3 regions of the Desulforapulum autotrophicum HRM2 genome follow, and region 1 is predicted to be linked to each of the others. Evidence: riboswitches for the same ligand, from Rfam matches in the RefSeq annotation. Region 1 holds a riboswitch; each other region holds the start of a gene.
What was found. Region 1 has a riboswitch for thiamine pyrophosphate ahead of HRM2_RS18805 (hydroxyethylthiazole kinase). Riboswitches for the same ligand answer to the same signal wherever they lie in the genome.
Positions count from the first base shown of each region.

Region 2: linked by a shared signal. The riboswitch ahead of HRM2_RS02130 (ABC transporter ATP-binding protein) and the one ahead of HRM2_RS18805 (hydroxyethylthiazole kinase) in region 1 are both predicted to bind thiamine pyrophosphate.
Region 3: linked by a shared signal. The riboswitch ahead of HRM2_RS11210 (thiamine ABC transporter substrate-binding protein) and the one ahead of HRM2_RS18805 (hydroxyethylthiazole kinase) in region 1 are both predicted to bind thiamine pyrophosphate.

Region 1 covers NC_012108.1:4,275,919-4,283,574, reverse strand. Annotated here, with positions in the region: gene HRM2_RS18815 (response regulator) at 1-351, opposite strand, end outside; gene HRM2_RS18810 (sensor histidine kinase) at 348-2,141, opposite strand; TPP riboswitch at 2,461-2,566, shown strand; gene HRM2_RS18805 (hydroxyethylthiazole kinase) at 2,788-3,666, shown strand; gene HRM2_RS18800 (Nramp family divalent metal transporter) at 3,775-5,001, shown strand; gene HRM2_RS18795 (quaternary amine ABC transporter ATP-binding protein) at 5,259-6,458, opposite strand; gene HRM2_RS18790 (ABC transporter permease) at 6,455-7,324, opposite strand; gene HRM2_RS18785 (ABC transporter substrate-binding protein) at 7,334-7,656, opposite strand, start outside.
Region 2 covers NC_012108.1:493,703-501,358, forward strand. Annotated here, with positions in the region: gene hypD (trans-4-hydroxy-L-proline dehydratase) at 1-1,331, shown strand, start outside; gene HRM2_RS02100 (glycyl-radical enzyme activating protein) at 1,342-2,250, shown strand; partial or broken gene HRM2_RS02105 (aminotransferase class III-fold pyridoxal phosphate-dependent enzyme) at 2,401-2,676, shown strand; gene HRM2_RS02110 (hypothetical protein) at 2,938-3,243, opposite strand; gene thiD (bifunctional hydroxymethylpyrimidine kinase/phosphomethylpyrimidine kinase) at 3,361-4,179, opposite strand; gene HRM2_RS02120 (ABC transporter substrate-binding protein) at 4,192-5,130, opposite strand; gene HRM2_RS02125 (ABC transporter permease) at 5,159-5,908, opposite strand; gene HRM2_RS02130 (ABC transporter ATP-binding protein) at 5,895-6,647, opposite strand; TPP riboswitch at 6,696-6,813, opposite strand; gene HRM2_RS02135 (GIY-YIG nuclease family protein) at 6,935-7,255, shown strand; gene HRM2_RS02140 (STAS domain-containing protein) at 7,346-7,654, shown strand.
Region 3 covers NC_012108.1:2,555,444-2,563,099, reverse strand. Annotated here, with positions in the region: gene HRM2_RS11215 (ABC transporter permease) at 1-611, opposite strand, end outside; gene HRM2_RS11210 (thiamine ABC transporter substrate-binding protein) at 590-1,693, opposite strand; TPP riboswitch at 1,770-1,872, opposite strand; gene HRM2_RS11205 (hypothetical protein) at 2,104-2,418, shown strand; gene lon (endopeptidase La) at 2,635-5,043, shown strand; gene HRM2_RS11195 (excalibur calcium-binding domain-containing protein) at 5,605-6,129, shown strand; gene HRM2_RS25185 (hypothetical protein) at 6,639-7,656, opposite strand, start outside.

The DNA.
Region 1 (7,656 bases):
TTTATAGGCATCTTCCATCTTGTAGATCAGTTCATCAATCCCCATGGGTTTTGTCATGTAGTCAAAGGCCCCCAGGGTGATAGCTTCCATGGCCGCCTTGACCGTTGCCTGGCCGGTGAGCATGATCACCTCGGTCAGGGGAGATATCCGTTTGATTTCCTTGAGTGTCGCTGTTCCATTGATTCCGGGTAGCCGCATGTCAAGGATAACCAGGTCCAGCCGGGTTTCCTGGGCAATGGCTATCCCCTGTTCACCGGTTCCGGCCTCATGGACGGTGTAGCCTCTCACTGTCAGCTGTCTTGCAACGGCTGTTCGGAACTGATCTTCGTCGTCAACCAGAAGGACGTTCATCTTTTTTCTCCCCTGTCATGGTTGTTTGTTTTTGGGTCTGACTTGGTGGTGTCAGCCGGCAGAGAGATGGTAAAGAGACTGCCCTTGCCGGGCAGACTCTGGACTTCAATGGTGCCTTTCATGGCGTTAATGATTCCAAGGGAAATACTAAGCCCCAGGCCTGTACCCTTCCCGGCCTCTTTGGTCGTGTAAAAGGGATTGAAGATTTCCTTGATTCGTTCCAAAGGCATGCCTTCTCCTGTGTCCTGGATCATGACTCGAACGAACTCATTGTCAAAGTCCGTGGAGATGGTGATGGTGCCTTTGTCTTTGATGGCGTCCTCGGCATTGTTGAGAAGGTTTAGAAAAACCTGGGAGATCTGGTCTGCATCAATTTTGATGTCGGGAAGGTTCTGGGCATAGTTTGTTTCAATTTTGATGTCGGCAAGGTCAAAGCGGTGTTTTGTGAGGCCATGGCGCACCGTTTCAAGGATGTTGTTGATGTTGTGCATTTCCTTCTTGGGCTCGTTCTTTCTGCCAAAGTCCAGGAGTTGCCGGGTGATTCTGCTGGCCCTGAAGGCTGCTGACTCAATGGTTTTAAGTTCTTTGACAATGGCCCCTGGGCTTGAATCCAGGTTGAATTCAGGATTGAGCATATCCCGGACCACGCCCACCGTGGAGGTGATGATGGCAAGGGGATTGTTGATTTCATGGGCCACGCCTGTGGCAAGTTCACCCACCGAGGCAAGCTTTGAGGCATGGATGAGCTGGGTCTGGAGCTGAATGCTCTCTTCGGCTATTCTCTGGGCCCGGTTCATGAGGCGGCTTGCCGTGATCCAGATCACAAGTGCCAGAAAAATCGTGATAATGGATAGGTTGATGATCATGGCGTTGCGGGTCTTGTACATCTGGGCGTGGATGATTTTGAGGGGCTGGCTGATGATCAGTGCCCAAGGGGCTTCGGTGAGCCAGGCATGGGCCGTGAGCATCACCCCGTTTTCATCTTTGATCTCATAGATTCCGGTGGGAACATCCCTGGGGGGAAGGTAGGTGGAACGTTCAAGAACATTGGCCTTTAAGGGGTCCACAAGCTGGTAGGTTCCTGCCTGGTTCACAAGGGTGGTCTCAACCTCACTGACCTTGCCGATGGATCTTAAAAACATGTAGAACTTGTCTGGGTCCAGGGTGGATCGCATGATGCAGACACGGTTGTTAATGGTTAGCTTTACGGCGATGGTAAAGTGGGGTTTGTTTCTGAATCCAAGATAGACGTTTGTGATCACATAATCTTTTTCCTGGGCCAAAAGGGTGGAAAACCATGCTTCCTTTCGGTAGTTTTTGTTGAGAAGGGCTGGAAAAGGTCCTGCATAGCCAGTCTGGACGCCCAGGTGGTTTAAAAACCCTACGTCCACAAAGGCATCGCTGAAGTGGTTCAGGGTCTGAAGAAAGTAGAGCATCTTCTGGTCGGTGGGGTCGGGGGTGAATTCCCGTGAGTAAAACAGGTTACGAAGGTTCATCTCCCGTTCCCTTAAGAACAGATCCACAATGTTGCGCTGGCTCTTTGCCAGGGCCTCGATGTTGATCTTGCCTGTTTTTTTCAATGCCGTTGTAAACTGACAGTGGAAATAGACGGAAAGAAGCACATGGGGAATGATGAAGCAGGCCAGAACGCCCAGACCCAGGCGGATTTTCAGCCGGTTGAAATAGGCCCTTGTCTTTAGAAGTTCTTCAGAAATGCCCGGGTTTACCCCTGCATCCCTGGGCGGTTTTATCGCAGTCGGTTGTTTGTTTCCTGGGCGGGTTGGGGCCATGGTCATTCCTCTTCTGCGTGGGTTAATGTTGTTCCTTATACCTGGGATAGCAATGGTCGTGCCATTGTCGTCGGAGGGGTTTCTATTTGCTTTCTTAATTGAGTAAGACATTGATATCGTATTTAAATATGGCCCTATCTTCCCTGGGGATTAACGGAGGGCCTGCCCGGATTTGCAGGTTTGAGAACAACGAATTTCGAGGATTTGAGAAATGGATTTAGAATAATTGCGAATCTGATCGGAATTTACTTTAGGGGGAGGGCTTATTAAATGGGTTGACAAGTGTTTTCCTAATGGCCATAATCTCAAGGTTAAAAATTGTGTTTGCTGGGGGCGCTGACAGTGGCTGAGAAGGATTGTAATGATCCTGTCCCTTGGAACCTGATGCGGATAATTCCGACGTAGGGAAGCTGATATTTATTTTTCAAATGATATCTTCCTTGTGAGTTTCTGTCCATTTCCTTTGTGAATTTTCAAATAAGCATGGGAGATGGCCCTAAAAAATGGCCTGCTCCAGTGCCGATTTTTCTGAAACTTACAACGGTCTCTTGTCTTTATTCCATCCTGTTCCCCATATTTAATGATTTAAATATTTATGGATAATGAAGGAAATAATCCGACGTTATCCTTTGTTAATGGAAATTCTATGATTGAACACCAAACCCTGGTCCATGGTATTTTCGAGCTGTGCGCCAGAATCCGTGACCAGAAACCCCTGGTCCATGTGGTCACAAATTTCGTGGTAATGAATCAGACGGCCAATGCCCTGCTGGCCCTGGGAGCATCTCCCACCATGTCCTGGGCCCAGGAGGACGCCGCCTACATGTCAAAAATTTCAGATGCCCTGTGCATTAACATGGGTACCCCGGTTAAAGGGCGGATTGAGGTGATGAAAACCCTCATGACCCTGGCCGCCAGGATGGATAAACCCGTTGTGTTAGATCCTGTTGGATCCGGTGCCGGTGCCTACAGGACCGGTATTGCCAAGGCCCTTTTCGCCCTTGCCCCCCGCAAGATAATCCGGGGCAATGCCTCGGAGGTCTGTTCCCTCACAGGTACAAATTACACAACAAGGGGCATTGACAACACCCTGGATCTGGAACATGCCAGGCAGATCCTGGCGGGGCATGGCCGAACCCATGGAGACGGTGAAGAAACCGGGACCGACGAACCCGGTTGGCCGTCCATTCTGGTTTCAGCGTCATCTCTCATCGTCAGCGGACAAAAAGATATGATCCTGGCTCCGGGCCGGCGGATGATCCTTGACAATGGCACCCCCCTGATGAATTCCGTCACCGGAACAGGGTGTATCCTTTCGGCCCTGACCGCGGCCTTTTATGCCGTGACGGACAATGGTTTTGACGCGGCCGTTGCTGCATCTGCCGTTGCCGCCATTGCCGGTGAGCTTGCCGCGGAAAAGGCCTCGGGGCCTGGCACTTTCATGCCCCATTTCATGGACGCTCTGTACAATATGAACGAAAAAAACCTGGCGGCACGGCTGAAGGTGGAATCCACGGCATCCTGAGATATCATCCGGAAACCTGGTCGTGCCACGGATTCGTTTGTGATGGACGGGCAGGGGGGCCCCAGCCCAATTAAACAAGAATATAATCAAGAATAATTTGGAAAAACCATGGAACATGTTGAAAAAATAAAAAAATCACGCATTCAAGGGATGTTGTCTGGCTTTGGCCCTGCATGGCTCATCAGCGCCGTGGCAGCAGGCCCCGGTACCACATTAAGTGTTGCCAAAGCCGGCGGCATTTACGGTTATGGATTTTTGTGGGTCATTGTCTTGAGTGTTGTGCTGGCCTTTGTCTGCCAGTATATGGCAGCGAAAACCGCATTGATTGGCGGCAAGGGCATTGTCTCCATTGTTGAAGAAAAATGGGGCAAGGGTCTGGCCTGGTTTGTGGCCTTGGATGCCCTTGTGGTTATCTGGCTTTGCAATGTGGTTCTGTTGAAGGTCCTGGTGGCGGTGACGGAATTTGTAACCGGCTTGACTTCCTCACTGTGGGGCGTTTTTTTCGTGGCTGTTTTTTATGGACTGGTTGCCCTGGGGGGCTATAAAATTATTGAAAAGATCTGTAAGGTGGTGGTTTCCCTCCTGGTCATCTGTTTTATTGCCACCCTTTTTATTGCACGACCTGATCTGGGTGCGATGATGGGGGGACTTGTTCCGGATTTTGCCAATTTTGGCCCGGCTGAAATCGTGATGATGACGGCCATCATGGGGGGATCCATCCATGTGACCATACTCTCCATGCAGACCTATACCGTCCATGAAAGGGGATGGACGACAAAGGATCTGAATCTGGCCCTGGCCGACACGGCCGTTTCGCTCCTGGGTGCCTTTGGCCTCTATTGTACGGCCATTTACCTCACCGGTGCATGCGTACTCAACCCTGCTGGTATCCAAGTATCCACCCTTTTTGAGATGGCCAATGCCATCAAGCCGATTCTGGGAGAATATGCCCATGGCTTTTTCTGCCTGGGTATCTGGTGCGCCGTTTTTTCAACCATTATGCCTACCTTTATTGCGGCATCCTATGTTGTCGGGGATAAAATGCGGTGGGATTTAAAATCCGGGGGAAAGAAATACAGGGGGATTATTCTTGCCGGGTGCCTCATTGCCTTGCCTGGGGCCTTTCTACCCGGAAAACCAGTGGCGCTTCTGATGCTCATGCTGGCCTTGTCTTTTGTGGGAACCCCGCTGTTTGTGGCAATCTTTATGAAATTACTCAATGACAAATCCTGGGCCAGAGAAAACAAGAACGGCTGGCTGCTCAACATCGGTGGCGGTACGGCGCTGATGGTCACCCTCTTTCTTGCCGTAAAATGGGTGGTCCATATTTTTTAAGGTTCTCAAAGGTGTTTGTGCAGATCATAATGTGCTGTTTTATCGATTCACCCATTCCCACACCCAGTCAAAACGGCCGTCCAGAAATGGAATTCTGGACGGCCGTTTGGGTTGTTCTCTTCAAGACAATATTAGATTTTTTCAGATCATTTTTATTCCCTTCAAAAAATTCTTCGTGGGGGGTAGATTGTAACGACGAGTGACAAAAAGAATACAATGTCAGGGGATCCTAATGACACGCAAACAGGTCTTCCCGATCACTCCCCGGGCCCTGTTCCCCGTTCGGCAACCGCAGCGATCAACTGCCCGCGAACGATCACCCCCTTGAGCCGGTTGGTGTCGTCCACCACTGCCAGGGGGAAACGGCTGTCCTTAAGGGGCTCGAACAGTTCCGTGGCCGGGGTATCCTCAGATACGGTACGCAGGTCGTGGATCAGGATTGAATTCAGATCCCGATCTCCTGTCCCGATCATGGCAGCCACATCTTCGATCAGGACCACACCGAGGAGGGTATGTTCCCGGCTCAAAACAAACAGAGAAGAAATGGTGTGTTTTTTCATTTTCCGTAAAGCAGCCCTGGGTCCGTCCGTACCGATATGGGCCACAGCTCTGGATTTTTCCATGATCGATCCGGCGGTGAGCACCTTGCTTACATCCACATCGGCCACAAACCGGGCCACGTAGTCGTCGGCAGGGTTGGTCAAGATATCCTCAGGCGTTCCTATCTGAACCACTTCGCCGTCCTTCATTAGCACGATGCGATCACCTAGTTTAAGGGCCTCGTCAAGATCGTGGGAGATGAACACGATGGTTTTGTGCATCTTTTCCTGCAGAGCGATGAGTTCGTCCTGCATGTCCGAACGGATAAGGGGATCAAGAGCACTGAAGGCCTCGTCCATGAGTAAGACATCCGGGTTTGAGGCCAGAGCACGGGCCAGGCCGACTCGCTGTTGCATGCCTCCGGAAAGCTGGCCCGGATAGGAATCTTCCCATCCGCTGAGTCCGACCTGCTCTAAAACCTGCAGGGCGGTTTCCCGTCGCTGTACGGCCGGAACCTTGGAAATTTCCAGGCCGTATTCCACATTCCGGACAATGGTCTTGTGGGGAAGCAAAGCAAAGTTTTGAAAGACCATACCCAGTTTGAGCGCCCGTACCTTGCGGAGCTGTTTTGGCGCAAGTTCCGTCAGGTCCTCGCCGTCCACAAAAATTTGGCCCTCGGTGGGCTGTATAAGCCGGTTTAGACATCTGACCAGGGTGGACTTGCCGCTGCCGGACAACCCCATGACCACCACGATTTCTCCCTCTTCCACCTCAAAAGAAACCCGGTTCACTCCTACGGTGTTACCTGTTTTGGCCAGGATTTCATCCTTTCCAAGTCCCTTGTCCAGAAGCCTGAGGGCTTTTTGGGGGTCTGGGCCAAAGATCTTACTCACATTTTTGATGCAGAGTTTGCTCATGAACCGCCTCCCTTGCGCATGCGTCGTTCAGCAGCCATGGCTGCGGTGATCCGGTCCACGATAATAGCCAGAAACACGATGGCCATACCGGCTTTAACTCCACGGCCGATTTCGATCCGATTAATAGCCAGAAGCACTTCCAGGCCAAGTCCTCTAGCTCCGATCATGGAGGCGATGACCACCATGGACAGAGCCATCATGGTGGTTTGGTTGATACCGACCATGATGGAAGGACGGGCCAGGGGCAGTTCCACAGAGGTGAGAACCTTCCACGGATCGGCCCCAAAAGCATGGGCAGCCTCAACAATACTCGGGTCCACCTCCCGGATGCCGACATTTGTCAGCCGGATCACCGGTGGAACTGCATAGATGATCGTGGCGAACAGGGCCGGAACCTTGCCCAGGCCGAAAAGCATCATGGCCGGAATGAGATACACAAAGCTTGGCATGGTCTGCATTCCGTCCAGAATCGGCTTAAGCACCTTGGAGAACCTGTCACTTGCAGCCATGAGTATTCCGGTGGGTATGCCGATAACCAGTGAAACGGACACCGAAGCCATGATCAGGGCCAAAGTCATCATGGCCAGATCCCAGTAACCGAAACATCCCACCAGAAACAGCAATGTTGCCAGCAGCAGACCGTCACGCAGCCTGCCCACCAGTCGCCATCCGAGCAGAAATACAATGATGATCAGAACGGGCCAGGGTAGCCAGACAAAAAATTTTTCCAGGGCCATCAGACCCACCAGAATCCAGTTCCCCAGAATCTCAAAGGCATCTCCGCAATATTCAAGAAGCCAGTCCATGGCCACATCCACCCAGCGATCCAGGGGAACCTGTAAGCGGGTTGGAAATTGTAATATCATGCAGCCCCCCTATTTGTTCAGCGCCGCTTCGATTTTTCCTGCGGCTTCAGGAGTGACCCAGTTTTCCCACAGCTCTTTGTGTTTCTTCAGGAAGAAAAGAGCTGCAGCCTGGGTACCGGCTTTATTGTCACGCATATAGGCCAAAAGTTCATTACACAGGGCCATGGATGTCTCATATTCCTTCAATACCGCGACCGCTTCTGGATTCTTTTTGGCAAATTTGGCATTCACCAGAATGTTCACTTGAACGGAGGGCATGGCGCACCCCTTGGTCTCGTCCCACACCTTCTGGTCAAAGGCTGGTTCTTCAAGGGGGGTCATGTCGTATTTGC
Region 2 (7,656 bases), 1.8 Mb from region 1:
GAATCACTACGGATGGCAAAGATGCAGTAAATGATCTGTCCTATATCTTTCTTGAGATCCTTGATGAAATTGAGTTCATCCAGCCACAGGTGCATGTTCTTTTAAGCCGCATGAATCCTGAGCATTTTCTTAAAGAGGCCTGTAAGGTCATTAGAAAGGGTCGAGGTTTTCCTGCCATGTTCAACGCTGAAGCCGTCATAGAGCAACAGCTCCGTGTTGGAAAGACCATTTCCGATGCAAGAGGGGGTGGAATTTGCGGCTGTGTTGAAACAACCTGCTATGGTAAGGAGGCAGCACCTCTCATTGGTTATATCAACATTGCAAAGATCCTCGAGCTGACTTTGCAAAACGGGTTTGACACAAGAACGAAAAAGCAGGTGGGCCCCAAAACAGGTAATGTCAAAGATTTCAATAGCTATGAAGAACTCATGGAGGCCTTTAAAAAACAGGCCCGTTACATCATTGACACAAAATTAGTGGGATCCCAGTATTTGATCCAGATGTTTGCTAAATATGTTCCCCAGCCATTTTTATCCGTACTCATTGAAGGTTGCGTTGAAAGCGGTAAGGATTACAACGATGGTGGCCCGAAATATAATGTATCCATACTTCCCGGTGTTGGAATTGGAACCGTTACAGACAGTTTATCAGCAATCAAAAAGCATGTATTTGATGAAAGTACATATTCAATGGGTGAGGTAATCGAGGCGCTCAATGCTGACTGGCAGAAGAGTGAAGAGATGAGATTAACCTTTGCCAATAAAACACCACGATATGGGAATGATAATGATTATGCAGATTCCATAATGAGAGAGGTTTCCGATTTTTTTATTGACACTGTTGATGGAATAAAGGACAGCAGGGGCGGTACGTATAGAATGAACATGCTTCCAACCACATGCCATATGTATTTTGGTGAGGTAACCGGGGCTACATGTGACGGAAGAAGAGCAGGAAAGCCATTGTCAGAGGGTATTTCCCCCGTTCAAGGAGCCGACCTGTGCGGCCCCACCGCTTCCTTGAAATCAGCTGCAAAAATGGATCACTCAAGAACCTGCGGAACACTTCTTAACATGAAGTTTTTACCAGATGTACTTAAAGGAGACATTGGTATTCACAAACTTGCAAGTCTCATCAGAACCTATTTCACATATGGTGGCCACCACATCCAGTTCAATGTTTGTGATGCCAAAACCCTTCAACTCGCACAAAAAACACCTGAGGATTATAACGACCTCATCGTTCGTGTGGCAGGATACAGTGATTATTTCAATGCCATTGGTAAAGATCTTCAGGATGAAATCATCCAACGCTACGCACATGAAGCATAGAGAGTGAAAATTGATAGAAGGTAATATATTTAATATTGAACACTTTGCCATACATGACGGGCCGGGTATCAGGACAATAGTTTTCCTAAAAGGTTGTCCGATGACCTGTATCTGGTGCCATAACCCCGAAGGCTTATCAACGAAAAGGCACATTGTAAGGTATGATAAAAAGTGTATCGGTTGTGGAAAATGTGTAAAGGCTTGCCCACAAGGAGCTCTGGAGATATCGTCATCCGATAGTATTGTGCTTGATGCAAAAAAGTGTATTGCCTGCGGTAAATGTGTGGACGTCTGTTGTGCAAATGCCATTGAGATGGTTGGTAAAACATTTTCCCCAAGGGAAGTTGCAGATATAACACTGAAGGATGTCGCTTTCTATGATGAATCCGGCGGCGGTGTTACCTTTTCAGGCGGAGAACCACTTTTCCAGTGGCAGTTTGTCAGGGAATGTTCAAAACTCTTAAGGAAAAGAGGCGTACACATTGCCATGGAAACATCTGGGTGTGTCAAAGAAGATATCATAAAAGAGATTGCCCCACACGTTGATCTTTTTTTATATGATTTGAAACACATTGATCCCGTTGAACATAGAAAATATTGTGGGATTCGCAACGAGAGCATCCTTGATAACCTTGAACTTTTGTCCCGCATGGGAAAGGAAATAATCATCCGGATGGTTGTCATCCCAGGCGTTAATGACTCTCCTGGAACTGTGGAAAGGCTATGTGAGTTCCTAAAGGGGATCATTGGAATCAGATATATTTCACTGTTACCGTTGCATAAATCGGCAACGGAAAAGTACAACCGTTTAGACAAGGAATTTCTTTTGTCTGATTTTGAAGTTCCCAACGATGAAGAGGTGAAAGCCATTGCTGAAATCTTTCAGAGTAAAGGATTTACGGTTCAAATAGGCGGCTAAAGATCAATCCATCAGCGTTAAATTTAGATGATAAGCCAGCTTTTATACCTCAGATGCTGTCAAAAAAAGGTCTCCATATTCCCTGTCACCCAGGGAGGCACTGCCAATTTTGGTTGACTTTCCGGCCAACCGCCATCTGTTAAGGACCAGGCCGATAAATTCACCCACACCTGTTTTCACATCTTCATGTGTGAATCATATATAAAACTGGCCCAAAAATTGTGCAAGCTTGAACCGGGATCTTTTGAAAAAAGGGCGATGTTTGCCAATTCCGGTGCGGAAGCCGTGGAGAACGCCATCAAGATTGCCCGGCATTTTATAAGAAAATGTAGCCTCAAATTGTCGACAGCAGAGCCCCTGGCGGGCGATGGGACCGGCCCATTGGGACCCAAAGGCGATGAGCCCTTTTGCCCTGCCGGGCGTTAAGAAGCGCAGGCTGTTTGAGGACAAACTTGCCCGCAGTTCCTGCGCTTTAGACCGGCAGGGTAAAAGGGTCGCCGACGGTCCCGGGCCGGTTCCATCGCCCGTCGGGGGCGGCATAATGCCATTTTCATTATTCGTTGTGTTGGCAGGCCGACATGGCCGTTTATATGAAACTCTTGTCGGACCGGTAGACGGGAACGGGTATAACCCTCCGCTCATTCTCGCAGCCCGTCCTGGGCTGCTCCGAGGGAAACGGCAGCTCCTTCAGCGTCCATGCTGACCGCTGCCGTTTAATCCGCTGCGGGCAATACCCGTTCCCGCCCACCTCTGCTGTCGAGTTTCTATATTCGTTGTGGCCAGAGCCGATACTTCGCTCCGGCCGTGCCGGTTTATATGAAACTCGCTTCGACCGGCCGGCGGAAACGGGTGTTGCCCTTCACTCATTCTCGCAGGCCGTCCATGGCCTGCTCCGAGGAAAATGGCAACTCCTTGGACCTCGTGTCCACCGTTGCCATTTAACCCGTTCAGGGCAACACCCGTTCCCACCGGCCTACTACTGTCGAGTTTCATGCTTCGTTGTGTCCGCCAGGACATGTGGGTTATATGAAACGCTTGTCAAAGCATTGTCAATGAAGGTGTTTCAAAATTTGTTGAGGCCGGGGCCATAACTCGCTCCGGCCATGCTGGTTAGTCGTTTTTATTCCATAGGTTATAGAAGTGGTGTACCGGGCCGTGGCCTTTGCCGGTTTGATATTTGGCACCGGCCTTGAGCGCCCCAGTGATATATTCTTTTGCCTGGGCCACGGCCCGGTGCAGGTCAAGGCCCCTGGCAAGGCCTGCGGCAATTGCAGACGAAAGGGTACAGCCGGTGCCGTGGGAATTTGGGGTGTTTATCCGGTCACAGGCAAAGGTCACCATGGTTTCCCGGGTGCGTTCATGTAAAAGGTCGTGGCTGGTCTGCCCGGTCAGGTGTCCACCCTTGATCAGAACATTGGCTGGACCAAGCAGTGCCAAGGCCCTGGCAGCTTCAGGCATCTGGTCGGCTGTTTCGACCGGTTGCCCGAGCAGCACGGACGCCTCGGGAAGGTTGGGGGTGATGAGGGTTGCCAGGGGTAAAAGCCTTTCCCTTAAGGCGGCCACGGCATCATCCCGGAGCAGCTTGTCGCCGCTTTTGGAAATCATTACCGGATCCACCACCACATTGGAGCAACGCCATTGTTCAAGTTTTGACGCAACAACCTCGATGACCTCAGGGGAGTGGAGCATGCCGATCTTGACGGCATCACAGCCAATATCTTCCATGACTGCATCAATTTGCCGGCCGATGAATTCGGGCGGTACCGGGAAAATTCCCGTGACCTGCCAGGTGTTCTGGGCCGTGAGGGCCGTAATGGCAGACATGCCAAAAACGTCCAGGGCGGAAAAGGTTTTTAAATCTGCCTGGATGCCGGCACCACCGCCGCTGTCAGAACCGGCAATGGTCAGTGCTCGGAAATAGGATTTCATTATCATTTCTCCTTACTCATGCCAGGTGTGGATCAGCCCGGCGGTGTCCACATGGTTTTTAATGAGCCCATAGGTCAGGGCAAAATCGGCAAAGGCCTGCCATTTGGCTGGATCGTGGCTGTTCTGGCCCGCAAAATAGGGCCGGGTCAGTTCAAAGGCTGCGGTTTCAACGTTTGCATCGGCCTCTGGCACGGCTTTAAGGTAAAGCTTGAGGGCGGTCGTCGGGTCTGTCTCAAGCTGGGCCATGGCAAGCTGTATGGCCTTTGTAAACTTGTGGATGGCGGCCTCTTTTTTGGCCAGGGTTTTTGATCCGGCCACAAAGATCAGCTCTTCATAATCGGGGATTCCGTTGTTTTCCAGCTCAAAGAATCTGGCCGTGTATCCCTGTTGCTTCATGACCACGGTTTCATAGGTCTTAAAGGGCCCCATGACGGCGTCCACCTTGCCGGAGACCAGGGCGGGTAAAATGGTAAATCCCACATTTATCGGGGTGTAGTTCTTGACGCCGTTGAGGTTGGCAAAGGCGTGGAGCAGCACATCCATAAGGCCGGGGACGGTATATCCGATGTTCTTGCCGGACAGGTCGGCAGGTGTTTTTATGGTTTTGTCCAGGAACAGCAGGGTGGTCAGGGGGTGGATGACCAGGGGGGCCACGGCCTTGAGATCAAGGCCCTGGTCCGCTGCAATGATGGTCTGGGGCTGGTAGGAAACGGCCAGATCCACCTGTCCTGCTGCGGCAAGTTTCAGGCCATCGGATGTCTCTGACGGGGTAATGATCTCCACGGTAAGCCCCTGATCTTTAAAGTATCCCGATTCCTGGGCCAGGTAAATGGGCAGGTGGTCCACATTGGGAAACCAGTCTAACATGAGTTTTAGTTGTTCTGCCCCCATAACCGGTACTGCAGCCAGGAGAATGAGGGTTGAAATGACCAGGATGATTCGTTTTTTCATTGTGATTTCCTTATCGATAGGGGTTAAGTTACTTCCATTTTACGACGTTCTTTTCAACCTGACCCACCAGAATCCAGAGGCCCAGGCCCATGGCTGTCAGCCAGAGAATGGCGGCAAAGACCAGATCCGTCTGGAGGCGTGCATTGGCCTGGATCATGAGATATCCCAGGCCCTGCTGGGCCCCGACCCATTCCCCGATGACAGCACCGATGGTGGCCACGGTGACGCCCACCCGCAGGCCTGAAAAAAACCGGGGCAGGGCCCAGGGCCAGTAGAGCATTCGCAGCTTCTGGAAAAAACTGGCCCCCATGAGGCAGAACAATACCCTGAATTCGGGATCACAGCTTTTTAATCCAGACAAAAGGCTGACGGTAATGGGGAAAAATATAATTACCCATGCCATGAATACCTTGGATGCCATGCCATATCCCAGCCAGACCACCAGCAGGGGGGCCAGGGCAAACACCGGAATGGCCTGGGAGGCCACCAGAAAGGGGGTCAGCCCCCGTTCAAGTCCAGGGATGGCAAACATGAAAATGGCCAGGGGAATGGCCGTGGCCAGGGCAAGGCCGATGCCGGCCAGGATTTCGGTAAAGGTGACCAGGGCGTGGGGCCAGATAACAGGGGCCTTGATCAGGGCTGTTGCCGCAATATCCGAGGGTCGCGGCAGGATGAACCCCGGGACATCCATTATCCTGACCCCCAGCTCCCAGATGGCAAGAAGGCACAGGGCAAGGAGAGCTGCCAGGCCGTTGGCCTTGAAATTATCCACGGCCATGGGGCATGCCTTGCCTGAGCCGGTCCAGAACCCGGGTCTTGATGCCCAGCAGTTCCGGGTCGCTGAACTTTCTGGGTTTGGGTGATTCGGGTATAAATCGTTCAATGACGACCATGGGGCAGGGGCTTAACAGGCAGATTTCGTCTCCGAGAATCAATGCCTCTTCAATGTCATGGGTGATCATGAGGATGGTTTTTTTGAATTCAGACTGGAGCATGAGCAGCAGAAACTGCAGTTCCCTTCGGGTAATGGCATCCAGGGCAGACAAGGGTTCATCCAAAAGGATGAGATCCCTTTCAAACATGAGGGTCCGGACCAGGGCACAGCGCTGTCGCATGCCACCGGAAACCTGGTCGGGATAATGGGTTTCAAATCCATTGAGCCCCAGGCGGTGGAATAAGCGGTCGGCTGTTTGTCGTGCCCGGGTCGGGTCCTGCCGGTCTTTTCCAGTTCTGGCCGGCAACAGGCTGTTTTCCATGAGGGTGAACCAGGGCAGCAGCAGATCCTTTTGCTGCATATAGGCCCCAAGGTCCTGGAGGTGGGGCTGAGGCTTTCCCTTCCAGGTGATTCGGCCCCGGTCCAGGGGCGTCACCCCGGTGAGTCCGTCAAACAGGGTGGACTTTCCGCATCCGGATGGCCCCACCAGCACTTTGAACTGCCCCGGTTCGACCGTGAGGGTGAAATTTGAAAAAATCAGTCGGTTGCCAAAGGATTTGGCGGCACCAATGACTTCAAACATGGTCGTTTCCTTGAAATTTTTTATTAAAATGCGTACGACCGCAGGTGGGATGGGGGAAAGGGGCTTTCCTTCGCCGATATGAGCCGGATCAGGTTCCAGGGGTCGAAACAAGGGTTGCTTTTTGTTTCCTCTCAGCCGAATACCTTCGACTCCCCCAGCCTTCCATTGACGCCGCAATAGTTGGGGGGAAGGTAGCACGCCTGTCAGAGCTCTGTCAAATACCCTTTCCCCTGTTGACTGAAAAAACCAGGGTGGTATAAATATAGAATTATCGTATAGGAGGTTACATGGTCTGGAATGTCTATCTTTTGAGGTGTAATGACGGTTCATTGTACTGCGGTGTTACAACGGATGTTGCGGCCCGCGTTGCAACACACAATGACGGAAAGGGGGCCAAATATACCCGGTCCAGGCTGCCTGTGACCCTGGTTGCCGTCAGCCCTGATTTTACAAAACAGAGGGCGTTTCAGTTTGAGTACCGCGTAAAACAGCTTCGAGCCCATGAAAAGTGTGATGTGGTGATGAAGGGGAAATGTGGGGGTTCTGGTCGGAGAATTAAGAAAAACATGGGTGTGGTGAATAAATCGGTTCAGGAACTTGATAAGTGACAGCCTAGATGGTACTCATGGATTGTTGTTTTAAACTATTTGTGATACATTCATAAAATAGCGAATATCATATTTTTACGGGAGAGAATTATGAGTGAAATTGTCAGGGATGGTGATACGACAGTGGTAAGGCCGGGCATTGATATTGTTGCCTCCATGGCAGAAGACTTCAAGCGGGAACTTTTCTCTGCAATCAATGATAATCCTGGTGATCTTGTCATTGATCTTGCAGGTGTTGAGATGGTTGATTCTGTTGGGATTGGTGTGATCATTGCGACCCACAACACCCTGGAGCAGGCCGGAAGAACTCTCAAGGTGATCAACGTTTCAAAGGATGTTTTTGGGCTGTTCAGTACCATGCGACTCAACAGGCGCTTTACCATTGAGAGTAATGCCTAGTG
Region 3 (7,656 bases), 1.7 Mb from region 1:
ATGGCCGGCCGCAACAGCGGCAGGGTAACGCTGAAAAAGGTCCGGGCAGGCGTTGCTCCTAGCATGGAAGCGGCCTCGCTCATCTGACTCTGCAAAAAAGACCAGAAGCTTGTGGTGATCCTCAGCACAACACTGAAGTTGTAAAAGGCATGGGCCAGGAAAATCATGCCCATGGTATGTTCAAGGTTGATGCCCTTAACAAGGCCGTTGGCTCCCAGCAACGCCTGGAATGCCGCAGCAACCACAATGGTAGGAAGCACAAAGGGAATGGTGGCAAGGGTCATGATCAGTTTTTTTCCCCTGAATCTGTAGGTTGCCATGACATAGGCGCACGGCAGGGCAAGGGCCAGGGTCAAAAGGGTCGAAACCCCGGCCTGCCACAGGGTAAACCAGACAATCCCTGTAATCCGTCTGGATCCTGCAAGGTCTAAAAACGATGCCAGGGAAAATACCTGTTCCTGGAAAAAACTTCTAAAAAAAATCCCGGCCAGGGGGTAGAAATAAAATACTCCCAGAAAGATTAGGGGAATAAGAGCCACACCCCATGGGATAAGGGACTCCAACTCACCCCTTAAAGCCTTAATTTTGTTTAAAGCATTAATTCTGTCCAATTGATTATCCAGGATTCCCGGTTTTTCGATATGATGTCATAGTCCAGTCTTGCAGGTTGATCAGTGATAACAGCATGTTTTTTAAACACATCGGGCAAAACGGCCTCCTTGTTTGCAGGAAAGACAAACATCTGCAGGGGAATATCTTCCTGAAAGGTTTTGGACACAAGAAAATCCATGAGTTTTCCGGCAAGTTCAAGCTTCTTTGTTCCCTTTAATATCCCTGCAAATTCAACCTGGCGAAAAGCTGCGCCATTGTCGACCATAACCCCGGTGGGCGCCTTGTCCATGGGATTTTTTGCATAATAGACCTCGGCAGCAGGGCTTGAGGCATAGCTGACCACAACGGGTCTTGTTCCCTTGGAGGCAGCGGTAAACTGACCCCAGTAGGCCTCTTTCCACCCGCTTGTGATCATCACTTGGTTCTGCTTCATCCCCTTCCAGAAATCAAGGTAGCCTGTTTGTCCGAACCGTGCCACCGTGGCCAGTAAAAAGGCCAGCCCCGGGGATGAGGTGGCTGGATTTTCCACCACAACAAGATCTTTAAACCTTGGCGCCAGAAGATCTTCCAGACAGACAGGGGGATCCAGGTTTCTCTGTTTAAACCAGGCAATGTCAAAGTTGATGCACACGTCCCCGAAATCCACTGGGATGAGCCTGTTCTCAGGATCAAGCCGTAACGATTCAGGCAAACGGTCAAGCAGGGGAGAGTCATGGGCAACAAAGATATTCTCTGAAAGGGCCCGGGTCAAAAAGGTATTGTCCACCCCGTAAAAGATGTCGGCAATGGGGTTGTTTTTTGAAAGAATCGCCTTGTTAAGCGCCTCTCCCGCATCCCCTGATTTTAAAAAAATTATTTTAGCATGGTTTGCCTGTTCAAAGGCCTGGATAACATCGGTACTTGCCGAGAAACTGTCATGGGTCATGAGGGTGATTTCCTGGATCCCATCGGCCTTGACGGCCTTGTCGTTTGAATCATCCTTTGAACAGCCGGTTATGGAAATAATCATCAACACTGAAATAGCTGCAAAAACAGCTGCAAGAATCGGTCGGTATGGGGACGTGCGAACGATGGGTATCATAAGATGAATCCCTCTTTGATAAAAAAACATAAAAAAAACCATCCCTGGTTCTGGTGACATAAAGAACCGGTGATGGCTGACTAATGTCTTCGGTTCCTACGCCGGCATTACCCGGATCAGGTCATGCGGTCGGGAATGATTCCCCTCTCAGCAAACAGCTTGCTCCCGCCTATCTATAAGTTGGTTAATTAAATCTATTTCCATGCACTGTCAAGAGCTAATCCAGTGCACAGGTATCAAATCCAATCGGTAATAATGGTTTCGCGATTGATATGATCATTACAAAATGAGAATTTTCATACCCCATATTCGGCCTTGACTTCAATGGTCCATGAAAATATAATTTAAATATAGATATGAGGAGTACGTAAGATACACCTGGTAAAAAACCCTTTAGGGAGGAATCTAACATGTACGAAATCATCGCAAATCCTGAAGACTATCAAATTGACGATCTGATCAAAGGAACCGGAAATGCACCGATCAATTTTTCAGGTGAAGAAAGAAAACAATGGGCCGTTGAAATTGACGCCTTTTCCAATAAGCTTGTCCAGTTCTCAGAACGATCCCAGGAACTTGCCAAAGTATTTAAAGGAACCGAAGCCATCACCGCCACCCCTGCATCTTTAAAAACGCTCAAGATTCAATTCTTTAAAATCAACGAGGCCCTGAACAAGGCACTTGAAATTTCAAAGAAACTCGAGTCAGACATCGTTCCGAAATAAATCTTCCACGACAACTCTTCTTTTTTATCAACCCCAGGGGAGCGGAGAGATCGTCTCCGCTTCTTTGCCTGTCACCTCAAATATAGACCCGGCAGTAGGATCTCGCACAAGAATAACTTGACACATAATTTATGCATGACTAATCTTCTTCAAGTTCAGTCTGAAATCATGGTCAAAAAATTTGACCGTTAAATTTACTTACAAGTGGAGGTGACCATGGGTGATCAAGACTCCATCATTCCTGAAGTTGTCAACGAAGAGAACGAAAATCAGAACCAGTCCAAAAATCCGTCAGGAACGCTGGCACTACCCCAGAATATACTACCGGACAAGCTTTACATACTCCCCATGCTTGAACGACCCTTTTTCCCTGCCCAGGCTCAACCCATCATGGTCAACATGGCACGCTGGAAAGAAACCATCAAACGAGTGGGTATGTCCGGTCACATGGTCCTTGGACTCTGCTATGTTGAAAAACTCGAAGAGGGAAAACTTTCAGCGGATATTTTCCCGGAAATCGGGTGCGTTGTTCAACTCCATCAAGTCCAGGAGGTCGAAGACAAAATTCAATTCGTTGCCCAGGGATTAAAACGGTTCAAAATCATTCAATGGATCAGTAAAGAACCGCCGTTCATGGCCCTTGTCAATTATCCCAAGAGCCCTGAAGAGGATGAGGAACGCCTGAAGGCCTACTCGATTACCGTGATCAAGGCCATCAAGGATCTGTTACCCCTGAATCCACTGTACAACGAAGAGCTCAAGCTTTATCTTTCAAGATTCACCCCCAACGAGCCCTCATTGCTCTCTGATTTTGCCGCAACCATCACCTCGGCCACGGGAAAAGAACTCCAGCAGATACTTGAAATACTGCCGATCACAAAACGCATGGACAAGGTACTTCTCCTTCTTAAAAAAGAGATTGAAATGCTTAAGATGCAAAAGGAGATCAGCCAGGAGGTCAACCGAAAGGTCAGTGAAAACCAAAGGCAGTTTTTTCTTAAAGAGCAACTCAAAATCATTCAAAAAGAGCTGGGGCTCTCCAAGGATGATAAGACCGCTGAAATAGAAAAATTCACCAAACGCCTTGAGGATATGACCGTACCTGAACATGTCCAGGCAAAAATCGACGATGAAATCGGCAAAATCAAGATTCTTGAAACAGGATCAGCCGAATATGGCGTCACAAGGAACTACCTTGACTGGCTCACCTCCATTCCCTGGGGGGTTTACTCAAAGGACAATCTTGATCTTGATCTTGCAAAAAAAATCCTGGAGCGGGACCATGACGCCCTGGATGATGTCAAGGACCGGATCATTGAATTTCTGGCAGTCGGGGCCTATAAAAAGGAAGTTTCCGGGTCCATTCTTTTACTGGTGGGCCCGCCCGGTGTGGGCAAGACTTCCATTGGAAAGTCCATTGCCGATGCCCTTGGACGTAAATTTTTCAGATTCAGCCTCGGTGGTATGAAAGATGAGGCCGAGATTAAAGGTCATAGGAGAACCTACATCGGTGCACTACCCGGAAAGCTTGTCCATGCCCTGAAAAATGCCAAAACATCCAACCCTGTTATCATGCTCGATGAAGTTGACAAAATAGGCATGTCCTACCAGGGTGATCCGGCATCTGCACTTCTTGAGGTGCTTGATCCGGAACAGAACGAGAATTTCCTTGACCACTATCTGGATCTCACCCTGGATCTTTCCAAGGTGCTGTTCATATGCACGGCCAATCAGCCAGACACCATTCCAGGTCCCCTGCTTGACCGGATGGATGCCATTCGACTGTCGGGCTATATCAGCAAGGAGAAGGTGGACATTGCCAAGCATCACCTCTGGCCCCGGCTGTTAAAACGGTCTGGGCTTAAATCAAAACAGCTGAAAATATCCGACGCAGCCATTCGTGAGATTGCCGAAGGGTATGCCAGGGAGGCAGGGGTCAGGAACCTTGAGAAACACCTTGCCAGAATCGTCAGGAAATCCATTGTCAAGCTCTTGAAAGAACCGACCCTTGAGCAGAAGATATCGTTGAAAAACCTTGAAGATCTCCTTGGAAAACCTGTATTTCAAAAGGAGCTGTCCATCACTGGAAAGGGGGTCGTAACCGGGCTTGCCTGGACCGCCATGGGGGGTGCAACCCTGAGCATTGAAGCGATCAGGGTCCATTCAAAAACCAAGGGTTTTAAACTCACCGGTCAGCTGGGAGATGTCATGCAGGAATCCGCTGAGATAGCCTACAGCTATATTTCAGCGAATCTAAAGGCATTCAAGGTTGACCCCGAGTATTTTGACAGCGCATTTATCCATCTCCACGTGCCGGAAGGTGCAACACCCAAGGACGGACCCAGTGCAGGTGTGACCATGGCAACGGCCCTTTTATCCATGGCAACAGGGAAAAAGATCGACCGAACCCTTGCCATGACAGGCGAGCTGACTCTCACGGGCCAAGTGCTTCCGGTTGGGGGCATCAGGGAAAAAATTATTGCTGCCAGACGGGTAAAAATTTTTGAACTGATTCTTCCCCATGCAAATCAAAAGGATTTTGACGAACTTCCCGATCATATCAAAGAGGGTGTCACGGTCCATTATGCAAAGATTTACAAGGATGTGGCAAAGGTAATCTTTTAAACTCAATAAGCCCTGACCTTAGGTAGTCAACCCAAGGTCAGGGCTTTGTATAAAGTATAAAATCAACCAAACCCACCAGCCCACTTTCAATTTTAATTGGCGAACAGGCAAACCCTTGGGACCTGCTCCAACCCCAGGATGTGATGAGCCGACATTGAGGTGCCAAACCGCACCGTCGATGTGAACTTTTAGGGGCGATAAGCCTGTTGTTATCCCCAGCGTACCTTTTTTCCGTTGAGCGACGTCCTTTCCATACTGAACCGAGTGTGGACTAACAGGGATAGTCTACAGTGCTCATTCGCCTGAAAAACTGAGCTTGTCAGACGAGTAGTCCGCGCCCCAAACCCTTGGGTCTGACCTGTCAAATTTTATGTATCAGGCCCCAAATAACAGATCAAAATAACGCCCTGTAAAAACCAAAATCCAGGAGATTAAATTCGCCCTTGCCATCCAAGCGGTAGTCAGGTTATTCTCCAATTAAATTGACTGCTGAATAACATCCCAATAATAATGTTATCCAAATTCATATAATCCCTTGGTTAAGCAAAAAAGAAATCCTGTATGAAACAAAAAGGTAAATTAGTTCGCTGGAATGAAAATCGTGGATTCGGATTTATAAAATCTCCCGCTATTAAAGGGGATTTGTTTATCCACATTTCCGAATTAAAAAAAATGTCCCGTCGACCGAAAGTTAATGACATCATATATTTTGACCATGTAACAGATGATACAGGTAAGAAAAAAGCAATTAATGCCAGAATTGAAGGTGTTGAAGAGGTTATTTATAGGCCAAGAAAAAAATCAAAAGGAAGGAGCTTTACTTCGAAATTGATATCATTGTTAATATTTGGGGGCTTAGCATTTGCAGTATATGCAACTTACCCATATTGGTCACAGATGTTTGTAAAGTCATTGCCAGTTGGTTTCATCGATGAAGACTTTACTGGTTACCGTTGTGAAGGAAAAAAATATTGTAGTGAAATGACTTCATGTAAAGAAGCAAGATTCTACCTTATGAATTGTCCAAATGTGCAAATTGATGGCGATAATGATGGTATTCCATGTGAATCTCAATGGTGCAACTAAAAAAAAATGGAGTTCAATCAATCGTTTCACCACAGTTCCATTGTACTCTACTGAATCCGCTGAAACTGAGGTATACGGCTTCAGTGCTAAAAAAGATGGGGGCTGACAGGGATAGTCCGGGGGATTTTTTGAACCCTCAAAAGGCAGTACTATAGCCAGTCGTCAACACCTAAAATGTTATCAAGATTTGATCTGGTATCATTGATACTTTTGATGTTTTGTTACAGTTATCCATAGGATAATTAGTCATAACTCCAGACAGGTGCAAAATTGGTATTCAGAATTCAAACGTTTGATGAAGACAAGGAAATCCTCGTATACCAGATGTTGTGGTTTAAAGAGTTCCCTCAAAAGCGACACATACACGTTAAAGTGCTCACCATGCCAGAACAAAGGACTTATAGACAAAGTCAACAGCTTTTCTGGCCCAAAATAAAAGGAAATTTAACAGTGACTGTCAAATATAATCTTCTATCTTCCCAGTGAATACCGTCAATGTTCGAATAATATTATACTGCCTTGGCAGGTCCTGAACCGCTTACATCAATGTTAATTCCATTCATATTTGCTGGAATTACATCTTCTTGTGCTAATTGAGAAATAGGCATTTTTATTTTGACAAAGACTACTAAACATTCTTCCGATGTCATTTTGCCGCCTCTTTCACGAAATCCAACGCCCACACCTACAAAGTTTTTTTTGGAACGATTTTCCGTTATTAGTTTTTCCAAAGCAATACTTATCTTTCTATCTATTACAGGCCTATCAACATCAGGAGAAGGTGATTTTTGACCTGGAAAGTATACTTCCAACTCTTCGATTATTTTGTCAATCGGATTGTAGAAAGAATGTTCACCTGAATTAGCAAACAACAATCCGACTGCCTTATTTGTATTTGTTTCATGAGAGATGAGAATTGACCCAACATCTCCCGGTCTTGCCATCAAGGTTGTCACGATTTGATCTTCAAAATAAGCAATCCGATCATTCCCATAATTCACTTTTAGGAATACGTGATGAGCTACAATAGTGCTTTCGGCATAATTGCTAATCCGACCTACCATTTTAACTTGCAAACCGAGCCGTGCAAATGTATAACCTCTCAATTCTCCAACACCTGGAATTGTAGTTGAAACCGTTACATTTTCACGTGGTCTTGCAAGTGCCGCATCAAATTTGTTTGATTTCTCAGAATCGAAAACTATGGGTTTAAATCTCTCAAGGTAAAAAGAATCATCTTTCCCTGCTTTCCCACCTTCAAAAGTCGGCGGATATATTATCGGATCACCAATTTTGGCAGCATTAACACATGTCAGAACTGAATTCGTTGAAAGAATGAGCTCAACATTTGTCTTTTTATCACGAACACTGCAACCCAGAGCCCCCCCTGTAACCCGATAGTGCCCGATGCTTTGCCCTGGATATAAGATTTGTTTTTCGTCAGTCGAATGATTAATTGTGAAACGTTTGGAATTCGGTATACGCAGCCCCTTAGGATCAAGAAAATTGATGAGAGAGATTAGAGCA